4 regions of the Methylobacterium sp. 1A genome follow, and region 2 is predicted to be linked to each of the others. Evidence: predicted binding sites of a transcription regulator. Region 2 holds the regulator's gene; each other region holds the start of a gene.
What was found. The regulator LexA, encoded in region 2, represses DNA repair genes until DNA is damaged. The targets are predictions, from matches to a motif close to TGTTCNNNNTGTGTTCNG.

Region 1 (4,369 bases), 900 kb from region 2:
CACCTGTGCCTCGCGGCGATCACGCTGCCGCCAGCGCTCAAGCAAATCCCGCCGGTGCCGCCGGGCACCCCCTACACGATCGAGATCTGGGACCGGATCGGCGGCAAGCTCGAGTTGCACCTCGCCACGATCTACCCGCTGACCGCGGCGATCGCCGCATTCGAGGCCGCCTGCCTGGAATGGCCGACGAACGAGGTCACCCTGCGGGATCGGGCTCGGATCGTGCGGAAGCGGGAGCTGCCGCCGCGGAGCGCCACCGGGTGACATTCCGGCCTCACACGCGGCAACGGGCCGCGACAACGGCTTGCCGCCGGAGCATCTACCCTAGAACGGCCGTATGCCGACCGCCGCCTACCTCGCGCCGCGCGCTCGCCGCCGAACTCATGATGAGCGAGAGCACCGTGGACGATTACGTCCGACGGGACCTCCTGCCGCCGCCGATACGCATCTCGCCCAGCTGCGTGCGCTGGCGACCGTGGACGCCATCCTCGGCCCCTGAGAACCCGAGATGGTCGGTTGAGGATCCGAGCCCAGAGGAGCGTGCGGCTTGCGCGATCGAGGCGTCGCGGCAGCCTACGCTTTCGGATCGAGCAGCCGCGGAGGGTGTCGCTCGGATACTCGCCGCCTCGAAAGAGCGGTCTCGGCCGACGAGGAAGGCTAAGGGCCGTTCAGCCGCCTAGCGATCACATTTGCGGTAACGCGATTTGGGACAGCACCGGCTCGGAAGAACGCACGATGCTTCCGCAGCGCTTCCGCGGCAATCTCTCAACCGCAGGGCTTAGCCCCCTAAGTCATTGAGAAAATTCTAGGGCGTCAGATTAGGCGCGACTACCCCCTCAACGATATCAACCCTTTAGCGTCAGCGCCAGGCAATCCAAGCCCGACTTCTCGCCAACAAAGAGCCGACTTTTACGCCTCTGCGCCATCAAACACCCGACTCCGGGTTGACTGGGCCCATACGGCTCGAAGATCGGTCCATGAGGATGCTCAGCCGCTCGCATCAAGGCGCGCATCGATGAGCAAGCCGCCGAATCCGAAGATAGAACCTCTGTTGGCGCCAAATCGAATCTCTGCGGGCGGCAGATCGAACCATATAGGTGCAATATATTGAAGGACGATAGAAAACCGCTTCAGCACCGAGCAACTGCGCCCGACAGCCACACGCTCCTATCCTCCGGCACGCCACCGACCTTGCTTCCACGCCGACGGGACGTCGAGTTCTCCCTCCCTCTCATCCGCTCGGCGAGCTGGATCAGCTGACGTAAGCCTGTCGACAGCATCACAACCACCTCTTCTCCGTCGGCCATCCCCGACAGGTCCATAACCCGGGCAGCAAATTCATGGCATCGTCGGGGGATGGCGGTTGTGCCATATGAGTGCGACGGCTCGGCCTCCTCGCGACATGACGCCTTGCCCGGCGAACCGGGAGCCGGGCAAGGTGAAACCGTGTCGAGCCAATGGTGGCGCCCGGTCGTGGTGAAGGTGGCGCTCGATAGGGTCGATGGTGGCGTACGGTCGCTGCTTTTCCTACCAAATGGCGACCAGAGCTTAGGCTTCGCCTCCCAACCTATCGAACGAACCTTGACGTGGGTCATCGCGGCATCGCGCCAAGTTCTCTCGCAGTGCCGTCTGCCATCGCGCCGCGAGGTTGCATCGCGTTGGCAATAGTGAGAACATAAGCAGAACGAAACGGACGTCGGGCCGATTGTCCCGGTTGAAAACCATCCTGAGGTTGAATGAGCGCGGGCGGGATCCGGCTGCCCTCGCTATACCGGTCGTGAGAGGAACGATGCGACCCCAGGGAGCGAGATGGCTTTTCTGACCGATGCGGAGAAGGACGCATTGTCGATCCGGCGGATGATCTTCCATGTGGTCGGCAAGGACCTCGACGAGCCGACCCTCCTGCCGGAGATCACCCCGCTCCAGGAGCCAGCCTTTTTCCTCGCGCGGGTGCGCTCGGCCCTGACCGGCAACCTGTTCGCGTTTCGCGTCGGTTCCGGCGTCGAGGCGGCGCTCCGCGGCATCGCGGGAGGCGGCGACTTCACGGTCGGGACGCAGGCATTGGCCCGGGACTTCCATACCCGGCACCGCTCCGGGACGAGCAACGGGGCGTTCCTCGTGTTCGAGCTCGGGGTCGGCACGGACGACCCGGTCTACGCGCTGGTCAAGTACGACCACGACGAGGTGGTCCGCTACTCGCTAGGGGCCGCACAGCCTCGCCTCGAACGGCTCCAGGAGGCGTTCGTGAAGAAACCGGAAGCCATGCAGAAGATCGCCCTGGTTCGCTTGGCGCCGGGGTCGGGCGGCCATGTGATGGTCCGCGACCGCAGCAAGAGGACGCACATCTCGGAATATTTCGAGGGCTTCCTGAACGCGCGCCGCGTGAACGAGCCGGGCGACCTGTCCGGCAAGCTCGTCGAAGCCGTCAAGGTCGCCTACAAGACCCATAAGCCCGATCTGCCCGCGGATGTGCAGGCCGGCGGCGTCAACCGGCTCTACGACGTTCTGCGGCAGGGCGGCCAGCGCTACGACCCGGAAGATCGCGAGCCGCTGCTGACGGCGCTCTTCGGCGTGCTGCCGGAAGGTGCGTCGATCCGAGGGACCCTAGAGCGCCAACTGCGGGACCGTGGCGTCGCGGAGGAATCGTTCGAGATTGATCCGGAGCGCGTGCAGAAGCCTCGTAAGCGCGTGATGGAGACCCAGGAGGGCGTGGTCGTGCTGTACGACGAGGCGCACAGGCCGACCCGGACGACGATGCCCGACGGGCGGGAGAGGATCGAGATCCTGACGGCGGGGGTCCTGAGGGACGATGTCGACACCGAGAACCGTTCACGCGGCCGTTGAGGCGAGCCGGTCTGCACCGGGCTTCGTCGTCAACGAGGACGCCGGCCGGATGACGGTCGCCGGGATGCTGTCGCGGGAGGCACTGACGGCTTGGCAGGCCGTCGCCGATGCCGGCGCGCCGTGGCTGACCCTCGACTGCCTCGACGGCTCGGACGACCACGTGGCGCCGCGGGATGCACCCGACGGCGACAGGGTGCGCGTGACGCTGACCTATGCGCACCGCGACGGAGCCGAGCACCTTTTCACGCCCGAGGGTTGGCGGTCCCTGTTGCTCGATGCCGACCGCGCCTGCCGCGTTTCGGCAGTGCGCCTAGCGTTCATCAGGGCCGCCGACGGCTTCCGCACTCGTGGGCACGTCGTCGAGCCTTGGGTCGAAGCCCCGGCGGTCGCCCCGGTGCCGGAACCCCGCCCGGAGGCCGGACCTAGGCGGGTCGTCCGCAGCCAATCCCCCGACCAGATGGCGCCTCCCCGGATCGAGCCCTACGTGGCCGGAGCCGCAAGGGTCGAGGGTCCCGCCGAACCGGCGTGGCGGGAGGCAGCCGGAACGATGATCGCCCTGTCGCTGCCGAACGAGCTCTACCGCGACGGCGCCACGCCCATGGCGATGCTCGCCGGCCAGCCGCCGCGCAAGCTCATGCTGGGGGACGGCGGTCTCGGCGCGGATGGGTTCGATGCGCAGCAGGCCGCCGCGGCCTGGGTTTACCTGGAGGGTACCGACGTCGAGGTGCGGCATACCTTCCTGTCTGCCGAGCTGTCGCGGGAGTGGACCGCGGGGGAGAGCTTCCGGGCGGGGCTGCCGAAGCGGGTCGGGCCGGCCCTGGACTCAGCCCGGCTTCTGTACAAGGCGCACCTACGCGCCGGCAGCAAGGACACGTTGAAGGCCTTGTCCGATCTGCGCAAGACGCTGTCCGACGAGGTACAGAAGCTCCTTCAGCAGTCCCGCGACCTATCCGCGGCCGTTTGGCGAGACGTGGCCGTGGCGATCGGCGCGCTCGTGGTCCGGCTCGCCATCGACGCCGCGAAAGGCGGAGGGGCCGGAGGGGCCGGCTTCGCCGGTCTGTACGCCGTCGTAGCGGCGTATGTCGGCATCTCCTACGCCGTGTCGGTCTCGACGAACCGCCGGTTCCTCGGCGTTGTCGAGGCGTCTAGGGCAGCGTGGCGCACCAAGCTCTATGGCTTTCTCGACGACACCGATTATGAAGCGCTGGCCGACGGCCCGCTCGCCGGGGCCATGGCTGCCTATCGGCGCACCGAAGGCCGAACGACGGCAGTGGTTTGGGTAGTGGTGTTCGTCATGCTGGCTGCCGCGGCCATGGAGGCAGGGTGGATCAATCCGGACGCGCTGCGCAGCTGGCTGGCGACGGCTCACGCCCGGGTGCCGGCACCTCACTAGGCGACGAGCGGATGGCCCGCGGGCCTGAAGCCGGCAGAAGGCGCCCGGGACTTCAGGCTTGGGCCGCGACGTCACCGAATGGGCGGATGACGTGTTCACGCCTTGGATCGACCTAACGCGGGAGGATGCCGT
Region 2 (4,369 bases):
CCGAGCAGCGCCGGCTGTTCCCCTGGCTGGCGGTGGCCTTCGGCGGCGGGATCCTGGTCTACTTCGCGGCGGCCGACGGCGCGCCGAGCCTCGCCGCCCCCCTGATCGCGGCCGGCCTCGCGCTGGCGCCGGTCCCCGTCCTCGGCGCGCGGCCGGCGGCCCTGGCGGCGGCGCTCGCGGTGGCGGCCGCGTTCCTCGGCTTCGCGGCGGCGACCTGGCGGGTCTCGCAGGTCGCCGCACCGATCCTCACCCGCACCACGATCGGCCCGCTCGTCGGAACGGTCGAGGCCCTGGACGAGCGCGAGGTGGGCGCCCGGCTGGTGATCCGGGTGGAGAGCTTCGCCGGCCTCGCGCCGGAGGCGCGGCCCGCCCGGGTCCGGGTCTCGTTCCGGAAGACGCCGATCCCGCGTCCCGGGGACGGCGTCGCCGCCACGGCCCGGCTGCTGCCGCCCCCGGAGGCGGCCCGGCCCGGCGGCTACGACTTCGCCCGGGACGCCTATTTCCAGGGGATCGGCGCGGTGGGCTCGCTGATCGGCACCGTCACCGTCCGGGAACCGTCCGGGCCGCCGCCGCTGGGCCTGCGGCTCGCCGCTGCGCTCGACGCGGCGCGCAACGGGCTCACGCGCCGGATCGCGGAGGCCGCCGGCGGCCAGGCGGGTGCGGTGGCGGCGGCCCTGGTGACGGGCAAGCGCGGCCTCATCGGGCCGGCCACCAACGACGCGCTCCGCGCCGCCGGCATCTACCACGTGGTGTCGATCTCGGGCCTCCACATGGTGCTGGCCGCCGGCGTGGTGTTCTGGCTGGTGCGGGCGCTCCTCGCCGCGGTGCCGCTCTGCGCGCTGCTCTGGCCGATCAAGAAGATCGCGGCCGGCTTCGCCATGGTCGGCGTCACCGCCTACTGCGCCTTCTCGGGCTGGGACATCGCGGCCGAGCGCTCGCTGATCATGACCCTGATCATGCTCGGCGCGATCCTGGTGGACCGGCCGGCCCTGTCGATGCGCAACCTCGCCCTCGCGGCGCTGATCGCGCTCGCCCGGGAGCCGGAGGGCCTGCTCGGCCCGAGCTTCCAGATGTCCTTCGGCGCCGTGGCCGGGCTGATCGCCTGCGCGCGGCTGATCGACGGGCGGCTGCTCGTGCGCCCGGGGGCCGGGCGGATCGGGCGGCTCGTCGGGACCGGCCTGTCGGCGATCACCGGGACCCTGGCCACGACCCTGGTGGCGCAGGTCGCGACGGCCCCCTTCGCCACCTACCACTTCCAGACGGTCCAGCCCTTCGGCCTCGTCGGCAACGCCCTGACCCTGCCGCTCGTCTCCCTGGTGGTGATGCCCGCCGCGGTGATCGGCTGCCTCGCCTATCCCTTCGCCCTCGACCGGCCGGTCTGGTGGCTGATGGGGCAGGCGGTGGCCGGGATGCTGGCGATCTCGGACTGGATCGCCGGGTTCGAGCGGGCGGTCCTGGTGCTGCCGGCCTTCGGCGCCGGGGCGCTGGCCCTGCTGACCGCCGGCCTGCTGCTGGGGACGCTGCCGGCCTCGCGCCTGCGCTGGCTCGCCGTGCCGCCGGTCCTGCTCGGGCTCGTCCTCGCGGCCCGGCCCGACCACTACGACCTCTACGTCGACCGGCAGGGCGCGGGGGCCGCGGTGCGGGGCCCGGACGGGCGGCTCGCGGCCCTCGGCAGCCCTTCGGGCTTCGTCCTCGAGCAGTGGCTGAAGGCGGACGGCGACGGGCGGCGGTCCGCGGCGCTGATCGTCCGGTCGGGCAGCGGGCGCTGCGACCGGCTCGGCTGCACCGCCCGGCTGCCGGACGGGCGGGCGGTCGCCCTGGTCCGGGACCGGCGGGCCTTCCCGGAGGATTGCGCCCGCGCCGCGGTGCTGATCACGGGCCTCGCGGCGCCGCCGACCTGCACGGGGCCGCTGGTGATCGACCGGCGCGTCCTCGCCGCCCGCGGGGCCGTGGCCCTCCGGATCGACGGCGACGGCTTCGCCGCGCGCTACGCCCGGAACGACGGCCGCGCCGTGCCCTGGCAGCCGGCCGCCGGGCGCGGGCCTGGACCGCCGCGGCCGGTCACCGCGGAGCCGGGCGACCGCCCCGCGGAGGACGGGGTCGCCGCGACGCCGGAGGCCGACGCCGCGCCGGGCGGAGACCTCGCCCCCGGCGACGCGCCGGCCGAGCCGCTTCAGTAGCGGCGGACGAGGCTCACGAGGCGGCCCTGGATCCGGACCCGGTCGGGCCCGAGCACGCGGGTCTCGTAGGCCGGGTTGGCGGCCTCGAGGGCGATCGACGAGCCGCGGCGGCGCAGGCGCTTGAGCGTCGCCTCCTCGTCGTCGATCAGTGCCACGATGATGTCGCCGGTATTGGCCGTCTCCTGCTTGCGGATGACCACGAGGTCGCCGTCCAGGATGCCCGCCTCGACCATCGAGTCGCCGCGCACCTCGAGGGCGTAGTGCTCGCCGCCGGCCACGAAGTCCGGCGACAGGGTGATGGCGTGGCTCTGGTTCTGGATCGCCGAGACGGGCGTACCGGCCGCGATCCGGCCCATGACCGGGATCGAGATGGCGCGGCCGGACTCGTCGATCATCCGCGTGCTCGCCGGGGCCGGCGGCTGCTTGGACTTACCGCCCTCGACCACGCTCGGCGTGAAGCGGCGCGGCTCGACGGGGGCCTGAGTCGCCGGAGCGGCCTGGGTCAGGCTCTCGGGGATCCGGATCACCTCGATGGCGCGCGCCCGATTGGGGAGGCGCCGGAGGAAGCCGCGCTCCTCGAGCGCCGTGATCAGCCGGTGGATGCCGGATTTCGACTTGAGATCGAGGGCATCCTTCATCTCGTCGAACGACGGCGGGACACCGCATTCCTGCATCCGGCTCTGGATGAATCGCAGGAGGTCCAGCTGCTTGCGCGTGAGCATCGACGGGGGACTCGCGGCTTGGCGGACCGCCACGTGACGGTCTCCGAAACAAATCACGAACAGGTTAAACGTTCCGCAAGTGTTCCGCAAGAGCGGCACCGCTCGGCCCGGCGCGCCGCGGCGCGCCCGCGGGAGTAAGGTCGAGAAACGCATTGACGGCGCAAGCGGAGCCGTTTCAATGCATCGCGGCGCCCCGCCGGGAAGGCGGCGGATCCGGGGCGCGGGCTGGGACCCTCTTGGAATGACGAGGATGCGACGACCCGCAGCTCTGCTGCCCCTCGGCCTCGCCGCCCTCGGCCTCGCCGGCTGCACCACCGGATTCTCCTACATCTCGCGGAACTACGTGGCGCTCACTCCCCAGGTCGTCACGATCGGCTGCAAGGAGCCCTACGAGGTCTACGACAACCGGCAGCTGCGCCGGATGCTGATCGTGTCCAACGCCCTGCGCGAGTATACCGGCTGCAACCTGAGCGAGGTCCGGATCGATCCGGAGCCGGGCGCCACCCGGGTGAAGCGCTTCCGCACCGCCGCCCGGGCCTATCTCGACGAGACCGTGCGCGAGGATTGCCGGATCACCGGCGAGACCGTGTTCGATCCGCTGAAGACTGAGTTCGCCTACGCCTGCGACGCGCCGATCGAGAAGCGCGGCACCGTGGTCCCCCGCCTGCCGGGCCGCAATCCGGGCCTCGGCGTGCGCTGACGGCTGGCGGCGCGTCCTCAGGCGCCCGGCTTCGGGAAGGTCCGCTCCGCGGCGTCGCCGGCGGCGGCCAGCAGGGCGCGGGCGAAGGCCCGGGCCTCCGTCCGGTCGAGCACGATCGCGGCGGTGACCGGCGCACCGCCGAGGTCGGCGAGGGCGAGTTCCAGGCGCACCCCGTCGGGCACGGCGCTCGCCTGAAGGCTCCAGCCGGAGCCCCGGTCCGTGCTCTCCGCCATCGTGTTCCTCCCGCATGCCCGGCACGGCGCCGCGCGCCCACCGGAACGGCCAGGCCCGGGACCGCTCCCGGAGCCGCGCTCCGATCTTCCCTGCCTCGCCTGTCCGCGTTCCTCAAGGCCACAGGCCGCGCAGGGGTGGAGATGCGCGCCGTCGCGGATGCCGGCGGCCGCATCGCGGCGACGCGGGGCGGCACGGGTCCGCGCCCGCGCCGCAGCGCGGGCGAGGGCAGGGGCGGCCGGGATGGGAGCCGGCTTCGGGGCGATTGACGCGAGGCCGCCGATGATGTCTCCCGCGGGCTCCGATCAGGTGGAGTTCGAACATGCAAGAGATCTGGTTCCGCACGGGCGAGGCCACGGTGCTGGCGGCCGAGGGCCAGTACACCGACGCCATGCCGGAGGTGCTGATCGGCTCGGTGCGCGGCCCGGTCGGTCAGGCCTTCGCGTCGATGATGGGGCAGGTCCAGGGCCACACGCGGATGTTCGTGGTGCGCGACCTCAACCAGCTCGTGCGCCCGGCCACGATGATGACCACCA
Region 3 (4,369 bases), 2.9 Mb from region 2:
AGATGTCGAGGTCGGCGCCCTCTGCGAAGGCCGCGCGCTCGCTGATGAAGGCGAAGCGCGCCTCGGGCTTGTTGCCCATCAGACGCTCGACCGTGTCGCCGGTCGATTCCCGGGCCTCGTCCAGGACCGCGACGCGCAGCAATGTGCGCTTCTTCGGATCCATGGTGGTCTCCTTGAGCTGGGCCGGCATCATCTCGCCGAGGCCCTTGAACCGCCCGATCTCGACCTTGCCGCCCTTGAACACGGTCTTGACGATCCGCTCCCGATCCGCGTCGTCCCGGGCATAGGCCACCTTCGAGCCCTGCTGCAGCCGATAGAGCGGCGGGATCGCGAGGTAGAGGTGGCCGCGGTCGATCAGCCTCGGCATCTGGCGGTAGAAGAAGGTGATCAGCAGCGAGGCGATGTGGGCGCCGTCGACGTCGGCGTCCGTCATGATGATCACCTTCTCGTAGCGCAGGTCCGCCTCGCGGAAGGCCGAACCGGTGCCGCAGCCGAGCGCCAGGGTGAGATCCGAGATCAGCTGGTTGGCGCCGAGCTTGTCGCGCGAGGCCGAGGCGACGTTCAGGATCTTGCCGCGCAGCGGCAGGATCGCCTGGGTCGCCCGGTCCCGGGCCTGTTTGGCCGAGCCGCCGGCCGAGTCGCCCTCGACGATGAAGATCTCCGAGCCCGCGGTGCCGGCCGCCGAGCAGTCGGCGAGCTTGCCGGGCAGGCGCAGCTTGCGGGTCGCGCTCTTGCGGGCGACCTCCTTCTCCTGGCGGCGGCGCAGGCGCTCCTCGGCCCGGTCGATCACCCAGTCGAGGAGCTTGTTGGCCTGGGCCGGGGAGGCGGCGAGCCAGTGGTCGAAGGCGTCGCGCACCGCCGTCTCGACGATGCGCTGGGCCTCCACGGTGGCGAGCTTGTCCTTGGTCTGGCCCTGGAACTCCGGCTCGCGGATGAACACCGAGAGCATCGACGCGCAGGTCGCCATGACGTCGTCCGTCGTGACGGCGGTCATGCGCTTGGCCTGGTTCACCCGCTCGGCGTGCTCGCGCAGGCCGCGCAGCAGCGCGACGCGCAGGCCCGCCTCGTGGGTGCCGCCCTCGGGCGTCGGGATCGTGTTGCAGTAGGAGTGCGAGATCCCGTCCTCGGCGACCATCCAGGCCACCGCCCATTCGAGCGACCCGTGCGAGCCCGGCTTGGTGATCTTGCCGGAGAACATGGCGTCCGTGACGAGTTCCTTCCCGTCGATGTCCCGGGCGAGGTAGTCGCGCAGCCCGTCGGGGAAGCGGTGCACCGCCTCGGCCGGCACGTCCTCCAGCCCCTCGAGGAGGGCGGAGGCGCAGCGCCAGCGGATCTCGACGCCGCCGAACAGGTAGGCCTTGGAGCGCGCCATCTTGAACAGGCGGCGCGGGTCGAACTTCAGCGAGCCGAAGATCTGGGCGTCCGGGTGGAAGCGCACGCGGGTGCCGCGGCGGTTCTGCACCCGGCCGACCAGTTCCAAAGCCCCTTGGGCATGACCGCGCGAGAAGGTCTGGCGGTAGAGGGTCTGGTTGCGCGCCACCTCGACCTCCAGCAGGTCGGAGAGTGCGTTCACCACCGAGATGCCGACGCCGTGCAGGCCGCCCGAGGTCTCGTAGACCTTCGAGTCGAACTTACCGCCGGCGTGCAGCGTGGTCATGATGACCTCGAGCGCCGACTTGCCGGGGAATTTCGGGTGCGGGTCGACCGGGATGCCGCGGCCGTTGTCGGTGACGACGAGGGCGCCGGTCTCCTCAAGCTCCACCTCGATGAAGCTGGCATGGCCGGCGACCGCCTCGTCCATCGAGTTGTCGATCACCTCGGCGAACAGGTGGTGGAGCGCCCGCTCGTCGGTGCCGCCGATATACATGCCGGGCCGGCGCCGGACGGGCTCCAGCCCCTCCAGCACCTCGATGTCGGAGGCGGTGTAGCCGCCCTCCGGCTCGGCGGCCGCGAGCGTCGCCACGGAGGCCGCCGAATCCAGCCGCCGCCGCGGCTCGGGCGGGCGGGCCGCCGCGCCCTTGCCGCCCGGCCCGAACAGGTCCCGCGCCGGATCGCTCACGCGCGGCCTCCTGGCGCGCGGCGCGTCGGCCGGCTCGGCTTCGCGCAGACGGGTCTTGGGACGGGTCTGGGGTCGTGGAGCATGCGCCTTCATCCCCGCATGATAGCGGAACAAACCATAAACATCAAAGCCGTTCGCCCTGCGGCGAGGCGGTCGCATCATCGCATGCTGCGCCGCCGCGAGCGAGGGCCGCGTCCGTGCCGGCACACGGTTCCGCGCGCCGGGCCGTCATCACGACGTTGCACAACAATGGGTTAAGGCTTTCTCGTGATCCGCATGCCCGGCTTCCACAGGCGACGCCCGGAACAGAACGGGACGATCGACGTTGGTGGCGGAGATAAATCTTGACCGTGGTCAGGGAGCCGCAGTCCATGAGCGACGCCGCGATCGAGGCCCGCCGCCTCACGTTGATCCGCTTCGAGCACGCGGCCGGCGCCGCCTTCGGCTGCGACGATGACGCGGCCGCGGTGCCGGCCGGGCGGGCGCTGATGAACTCCACCACCCTCGCGCTCGCGACCTTCGCGACGGCCGTGGCGGCGACGATCACCTACCTGGTCTGAACCCGATCGCTGACCGCAACCCGCGGTGAGGGGCGGCAACGCTGCCTCTGCCACGTCCTTGCGAGCGGAGCGAAGCAACCTAGCCGGCGCCACGTTCGAACGCCTCGCGCTGCACTGGATTGCTTCGCTCCGCTCGCAAGGACGGGCGGGCTTGCCGGCCCGCCTCAGCCTCGTCCACGAACGCTTCAGCCCGCGCTCGACGTCTTCGCCGCCGCCTTCTTGGCCGCAGGCTTCTTCGCGGCGGTCTTCTTAGCCGCCGGCTTGTCGCCGCCCGCGGCCCGTGCCGACCCCTTCCGGACCGCCCCGCGCTTCGCCGGCTTGCCGCCGCCCGCGGCGCGCTTGGCGCTCACCAGGGCGACTGCCTCCTCCAGCGTCAGCGCCTCGGCGCTCATCGTCTTCGGCAGCGTGGCGTTGACCTCGCCGTCCGTGACGTAGGGCCCGTACTTGCCGGCCTTGACCACGAGATCGCGGCCGCTGGCCTCGTCCTTGCCGAGCGGCCGGCCGGGATCGGCGGCCGGGCGGCCGCGGCCGCCGCCCTGCTCCTTGGCGACGATCAGGTCGATGGCGCGGTTAGCCCCGATCTCCAGCACGTCGTCGTCCTTGCCGAGATTGGCGTAGGTCTTCCCGTGCTGCACGTAGGGTCCGAACCGGCCGAGATTGGCCAGGATCGGCTCGCCGGTCTCGGGGTGGCGGGCCACCTCGCGCGGCAGCGCCAGCAGGGCCAGCGCCTTGTTGAGATCCACGTCCGAGGGGCTGAGCCCCTTGGGCAGCGACGAGCGCTTCGGCTTCTCGGCGCCCTTCTCGGCGGAGGCCTCGCCGAGCTGGAGGAACGGCCCGAACCGGCCGTCGCGCAGCGTCACCGGCAGGCCGGTCGCGGGATCGTCGCCCAGCACGCGCACGCCCGGCTGGCCGCCCTCGGCCGAGGAGCCGTCACCGTCGCCGTCGACGCCCGAGGCCGAGAGCTGCCGGGTGTACTTGCACTCCGGGTAGTTCGAGCAGCCGATGAACGCGCCGAACTTGCCGAGCTTCAGCGACAGCTGGCCCGAGCCGCAGGTCGGGCAGGTGCGCGGGTTCGAGCCGTCGCCCTTGTCGGGGAAGATGTGCGGCCCGAGGAGGCCGTTCAGCGCCTCCAGAACGTCGGCGACGCGCAGCTCCTTGGTCTCACCGATCGCCGCCGAGAAGTCGCGCCAGAAGTCGCGCAGCACCGCCCGCCAGTCGATCTCGGCGTTGGAGACCCGGTCGAGCTGCTCCTCGAGGCCGGCGGTGAAGTCGTACTCGACGTAGCGCCGGAAGAAGCTCTCGAGGAAGCCCGTGACGAGCCGCCCCTTGTCCTCCGGCTGCAGCCGCTTCTTCTCGATCTTGACGTATTCGCGATCCCGCAAGGTCTGGAGAACCGCGGCATAGGTCGACGGGCGGCCGATGCCGAGCTCCTCCATGCGCTTCACGAGGCTCGCCTCGGAGTAGCGCGGCGGCGGCTCGGTGAAGTGCTGGGTCGAGCTGATCCGCTCGCGGGCGAGCGGGTCGCCGGCCTTCATGGGCGGCAGGCGGCGGCTCTCCTCGTCCTCCTCGTCGTCCTTGCCCTCTTGGTAGAGGGTCAGGAAGCCGTCGAACTTCACCACCTGGCCGGTGGCGCGCAGGTCGATGGTCCGCGGTCCGACCTTGGCGGTGACGTCGACGGTGGTCCGCTCCAGCTCGGCCGATTCCATCTGGCTGGCCATGGTGCGGGTCCAGATCAGCTCGTAGAGCCGGG
Region 4 (4,369 bases), on a different contig from region 2:
GTGTGCAGCAGCGTCGCCCCCGCCTCAGCGAAGAGTGCCTGCGCGCGGGCGACCATCGCGTTCAGCGCCGCCTCGGCGAGGTCGGCGATGGTGTTGACCTCCCGCGTGTTGCGGTCGCGCAGGTCCTGGATCGCGACGCCCGGCGGCTGGCCCCGGCTCAGGGCCGCCCGCAAGGCCTGCCGCCGCGCCGCGACCTCGCCCTCGAAGTTGCTGCTGCCCGCCCTCACGAAGGCGTCCTGGACCGCCCGCGGCAGCGTGTCGTCCATGTGATCGACGAGATTCGCCCAGCTCGCCGCGACGCGGCCGCGCTCCTCGGCCTCCGCGAGGCGCTCCTCCTCGGACCAGCCCGCGCCCCGCGTCACGGCCGTCTCGGCCCGCGCCACGTTGCCGCCGATCGCGACCCGCGTGATCCAGGCGGCGCGCTTGATGTCCAGGGCGCGGGCCAGTGCCGCGTCCCGGCGCGGGATCGTGACGTCGACGGCCCCGCTGGTCGCCGTGAGCGCGTCGAGCAGATCCCGGAAGGCGGTCGCGGCGACCCCCTCGGTCGCGGCGTCGCGCTCCGCGACCGGGACCGCGAGGGCCGCGTCGATCCGTGACGTCAGGCCGGTGACGGCCTCGTGCGCCCGTCGGAGCGGATCGACCGTCTTCGCCACCGCGGCGGTGTCGACCGCGCGCACCAGCCTCAGGAGCGCTTCCAGACGATCGATTCGGATCGCGCGCTGTCGAGCGATCAGGGCCGCGTCGGCGGGCGGGATCCTGCCCGCGGCGATCAGCGCCTGCAGGGTCCGCCCCCGCTCGAGGCGCACGGCGAGCAGGATCTCGAGGAGGATCCGGCTGCCTTCCGTGAGCGCGACGACGCGGCGGCTCTCCCGCTCCTGCGCCCCGGCCTCCAGCGCCGTCCGGGCGCCCGCGGCCAGCAGCATGGCGCTGAGTGAGAACAGGATCGCGCACAGGATCGTGCCGATGGACGGACGCGGAAGACGCAGCATGAGGAACGGGATCTCTCTTCGCGGTGCGTCGAGGCGTGCGGCCCGCTGCCGGGCTGCCCGGTTCGAGCAGGGCGGCCGGTCGGCCTCGGTCGACGGAAAGGCTGAGCGACGCGACAGGCACCCCGACGCGGCGCCGGCCCGGTTCGCTCGAAGGGCGCGGCGAGGGCGCGGCGAGGGCGCGGCGAGTCCGGGGGCCCACCGGCGCTCCCGGTCCGGTCATCGGACCGGGAGTTCGCCCGGTCGGCATCGGAGGTCGAAACCCCGACACGCTACCGTCTCAAGGAAGGACGACAGTCGCGACCGGCAGAACCGAGCAGGGCCGCGGGGCGCGGCTCGCCCGCGACCGGATCACGGCGCACAGCGTCCATTGGCGGGATCTGCGGACACGGACGCCGGACAAAATCGCGCTCTTACGCACAGAACGACCCTCAATATAGAACTTAAATTCGATAACTCAATCAAACTTGGTCAAAATCTCGCAGTAACCCTCGCGATCTCAGGCATTTGAACCACAATGACACAGATGTCAATCTTACGTTCTGCGATTTTCCCCACACGTTAGAAATCTAAAAACCCACTTTGGAAGCAACATTTGAGTCGTTTTCTATCTTTGGAAATGTATTTTTACGCCGCTTCCGGCCAAAATGACTGGAATTTTCGCTGAACCGTACTGTGGGACAGGTCCGCCGCCTCGCGCGCGCCGCCGCGTCGGTCGCGTGTCAGAACAGCGCCAGCTGCGCGCCGGGCTTCCGGAAGGCGTCGCGATTCAGCGCGATGCGCCCGAAGGCGAAACCGAGACGCGTGCCGGCGAGCCGGACCCGCTGGCCGATCATCGCCGCGTAGGCGCCTTCCCCGCGGAAGCGGTGGCCGAAGCGCGGGTCGTTCTCGCGCCCGCCCCGGGCTTCCCGCAGGAGTGCGAAGGCCCGCGCCCTGCGTTCGGGATAATGCTCGGTGAACCAGTCCGCCACGAGGTCCGCGACTTCGCCCGGGAGGCGCAGCAGCGCGTGGCCGATCCGGCTCGCTCCGTGCGCGCGCGCCTCGGCCAGGATCGATTCGATCTCGTGATCCGTCAGGCCGGGGATGATCGGCGAGACGTTGACCATGACGGGCACGCCCGCCGCGCTCAGGCCCCGCATCGCCGCGAGCCGCTTGCCCGGCCGCGGCGCCCGCGGGTCGAGGCGGCGGGCGAGGTCCGGATCCAGCGTCGGCAGCGAGATCGCCGCCAGCACGAGGTTCTCCGCCGCCATCTCGGCCAGGAGGTCGAGGTCGCGCAGCACGAGGTCCGACTTGGTGGTGATGCTGACGGGGTGGCGGGCCTCCCGCAGCACCTCCAGAACTGCGCGGGTGAGCCGGTGCTCCCGCTCGACCGGCTGGTAGGGATCCGTGGCGGTGCCGAGGGCGATCGTGTCGGGCCTGTAGCCCGGCGCGGCGATCTCGCGGGCGAGGAGCCGGGCGGCGTCCGGCTTGGTGAAGATCCGCGACTCGAAGTCGAGCCCCGGCGACAGGCCGAGCCAGGCATGGGTCGGGCGCGCGTAGCAGTAGATGCAGCCGTGCTCGCAGCCCCGGTACGGGTTGATCGACCGGTCGAACGGGATGTCGGGCGAGCTGTTGCGCGCGATGATCCGGGCGGACCGCTCCGGCGTGACCTCCGTGCGCAGGGGTGCCGGAGCGTCCGCCGTCCAGGTCTCGTCGTGGAACGCCTCGCGCCGGGCGGATTCGTACCGGCCCATCGGGTTGGCCGTCGCGCCGCGCCCCCGCCGGGCGGCCGGTTCCGCGACGCTCGGCCCGAGTCGCGGCGCGGCCCCGGATGCGGTCCCGTCGCGCGTGTCCCCCATGACGACTCGCCTCCCTCACGCATCCATGTAAGAACATAGAGCGAACACGATGGCGAAGGGCGCCTTTTTTTCAGGCAAATGCGGCTCTGCAGCCCGTCCGGGCGACGGCGCGCCGCCGCGCGGGCCGCGGGGCAGTTTACGGCGCCGCAGAATCGTCTATGCGCGCGCTCATGCTCTCCGCCGTGACCTATCTGGCCGAACCGGCCGATCCGGACGCGATCGATCGCCTGGCCGACACGCTCAGCGTGCTCGTCTCCGGCGTGGCCGGCGGCCTCGTCGGCGACGCGGTGATCGTCGCGGGCCGCGAGAGCGAGGCCGTGGCGGCCGTCGCGGAGGCCACGGGCGCGACCCTCGTGCTGCACCGGGGCGGCAATCCCTACGCGGCGGGCGCCGCCGCGGCCCGGCGGGACTGGATCCTGTGCCTGGAGGCCGGCGACGTCCCGGCCGAGGGCTGGATCCGCACCCTCGACCGCTTCGTCGGAACGGCGCGGCCGGAGACGGCGCTCGGCCGCCTGCACCGCCCGGCCGGGCGCTGGCTCGGCCGGCTCGTCAGACGGGCGGAGACCGTCGTCGGCGCCCGCCAGGCACGGGCCGGCGACGTCGTCCGGCGCGAGGCCCTGCGTGCCGAGGGCGCGTTCACGGGTCGCCTCAAGGTCAGGCCGCTGATCGCTCGGATCGAGCGCGCCTGACCGGAAAGATCTTGCTCGGGAGAATCTTGCTCGGAAGAATCTTGCGCCCGCTCACGTTGTTGTCGGTCGATCCGCCTCTACAACTCTGAAAGCGCGGCAGGATCGTCGCCGTCTCCGGACATGATGACGCGCGCTGAGCCACCCCGATCTGGAAGGATGGTGCAATGGATTCGTCGGGCCTGATGGGGCGCAAGTCGGTCGAGGACATCGTCGAGAGCGGCGAGGGCGAGCAGCAGCTCTCGAAGTCGCTGGGCGCCCTCTCGATCACCGCGATGGGCATCGGGGCGATCATCGGCGCCGGCATCTTCGTCCTGACCGGCACGGCCGCGGCCCAGTATGCCGGGCCGGGGATCATACTGTCCTTCGTGCTCGGCGGCATCGCCTGCGCCTTCGTCGGCCTCTGCTACTCGGAGATGGCCGCCCTGATCCCGGTCGCCGGATCGAGCTACACCTACACCTACGCGACGCTCGGCGAGTTCTTCGCGTGGCTGATCGGCTGGGACCTGATCCTCGAATACGCCATGGGCGCCGCCACCGTGGCGGTCGGCTGGTCGGGCTACGTGACCAGCATCCTGAAGAGCGTCGGCATCGTGATCCCGGCGCAGTTCGCCAACGCGCCGGGCACGCCGATCGAGGGCGGCGGGACCGCGCTGCTGAACCTGCCGGCGGTCCTGATCGTGGCGCTGATCACGATCCTGCTGATGCGGGGCACGAAGGAATCGGCGCTCTTCAACAACATCATGGTCGCGGTGAAGCTCACCGTCGTGGTCGCCTTCATCGCTCTGGGCTGGGGCCATGTGAACACCGCGAACTGGAGCCCGCTCATCCCGGACAACGACGGGACCTTCGGCCATTT

Region 1: a site for LexA is predicted at 1,670-1,687, ahead of ACX9MN_RS19230 (nucleoid-associated protein). Genes of this name have one in related genera too.
Region 3: a site for LexA is predicted at 2,166-2,183, ahead of parE (DNA topoisomerase IV subunit B). Genes of this name have one in related genera too.
Region 4: a site for LexA is predicted at 2,854-2,871, ahead of ACX9MN_RS29130 (PA0069 family radical SAM protein). Genes of this name have one in related genera too.

What each region holds. Positions count from the first base shown of each region.
Region 1 covers NZ_JBYQVE010000001.1:3,991,924-3,996,292, reverse strand. The annotation lists gene ACX9MN_RS19235 (hypothetical protein) at 1-264, shown strand, start outside; gene ACX9MN_RS19230 (nucleoid-associated protein) at 1,810-2,844, shown strand; gene ACX9MN_RS19225 (hypothetical protein) at 2,810-4,237, shown strand.
Region 2 covers NZ_JBYQVE010000001.1:3,089,633-3,094,001, forward strand. The annotation lists gene ACX9MN_RS15100 (ComEC/Rec2 family competence protein) at 1-2,180, shown strand, start outside; gene lexA (transcriptional repressor LexA) at 2,174-2,902, opposite strand; gene ACX9MN_RS15110 (hypothetical protein) at 3,153-3,602, shown strand; gene ACX9MN_RS15115 (hypothetical protein) at 3,620-3,835, opposite strand; gene fae (formaldehyde-activating enzyme) at 4,156-4,369, shown strand, end outside.
Region 3 covers NZ_JBYQVE010000001.1:160,942-165,310, reverse strand. The annotation lists gene parE (DNA topoisomerase IV subunit B) at 1-2,059, opposite strand, end outside; gene ACX9MN_RS00790 (hypothetical protein) at 2,431-2,619, shown strand; gene topA (type I DNA topoisomerase) at 2,805-4,369, opposite strand, start outside.
Region 4 covers NZ_JBYQVE010000002.1:1,915,716-1,920,084, reverse strand. The annotation lists gene ACX9MN_RS29135 (methyl-accepting chemotaxis protein) at 1-989, opposite strand, end outside; gene ACX9MN_RS29130 (PA0069 family radical SAM protein) at 1,709-2,824, opposite strand; gene ACX9MN_RS29125 (hypothetical protein) at 2,983-3,513, shown strand; gene ACX9MN_RS29120 (amino acid permease) at 3,678-4,369, shown strand, end outside.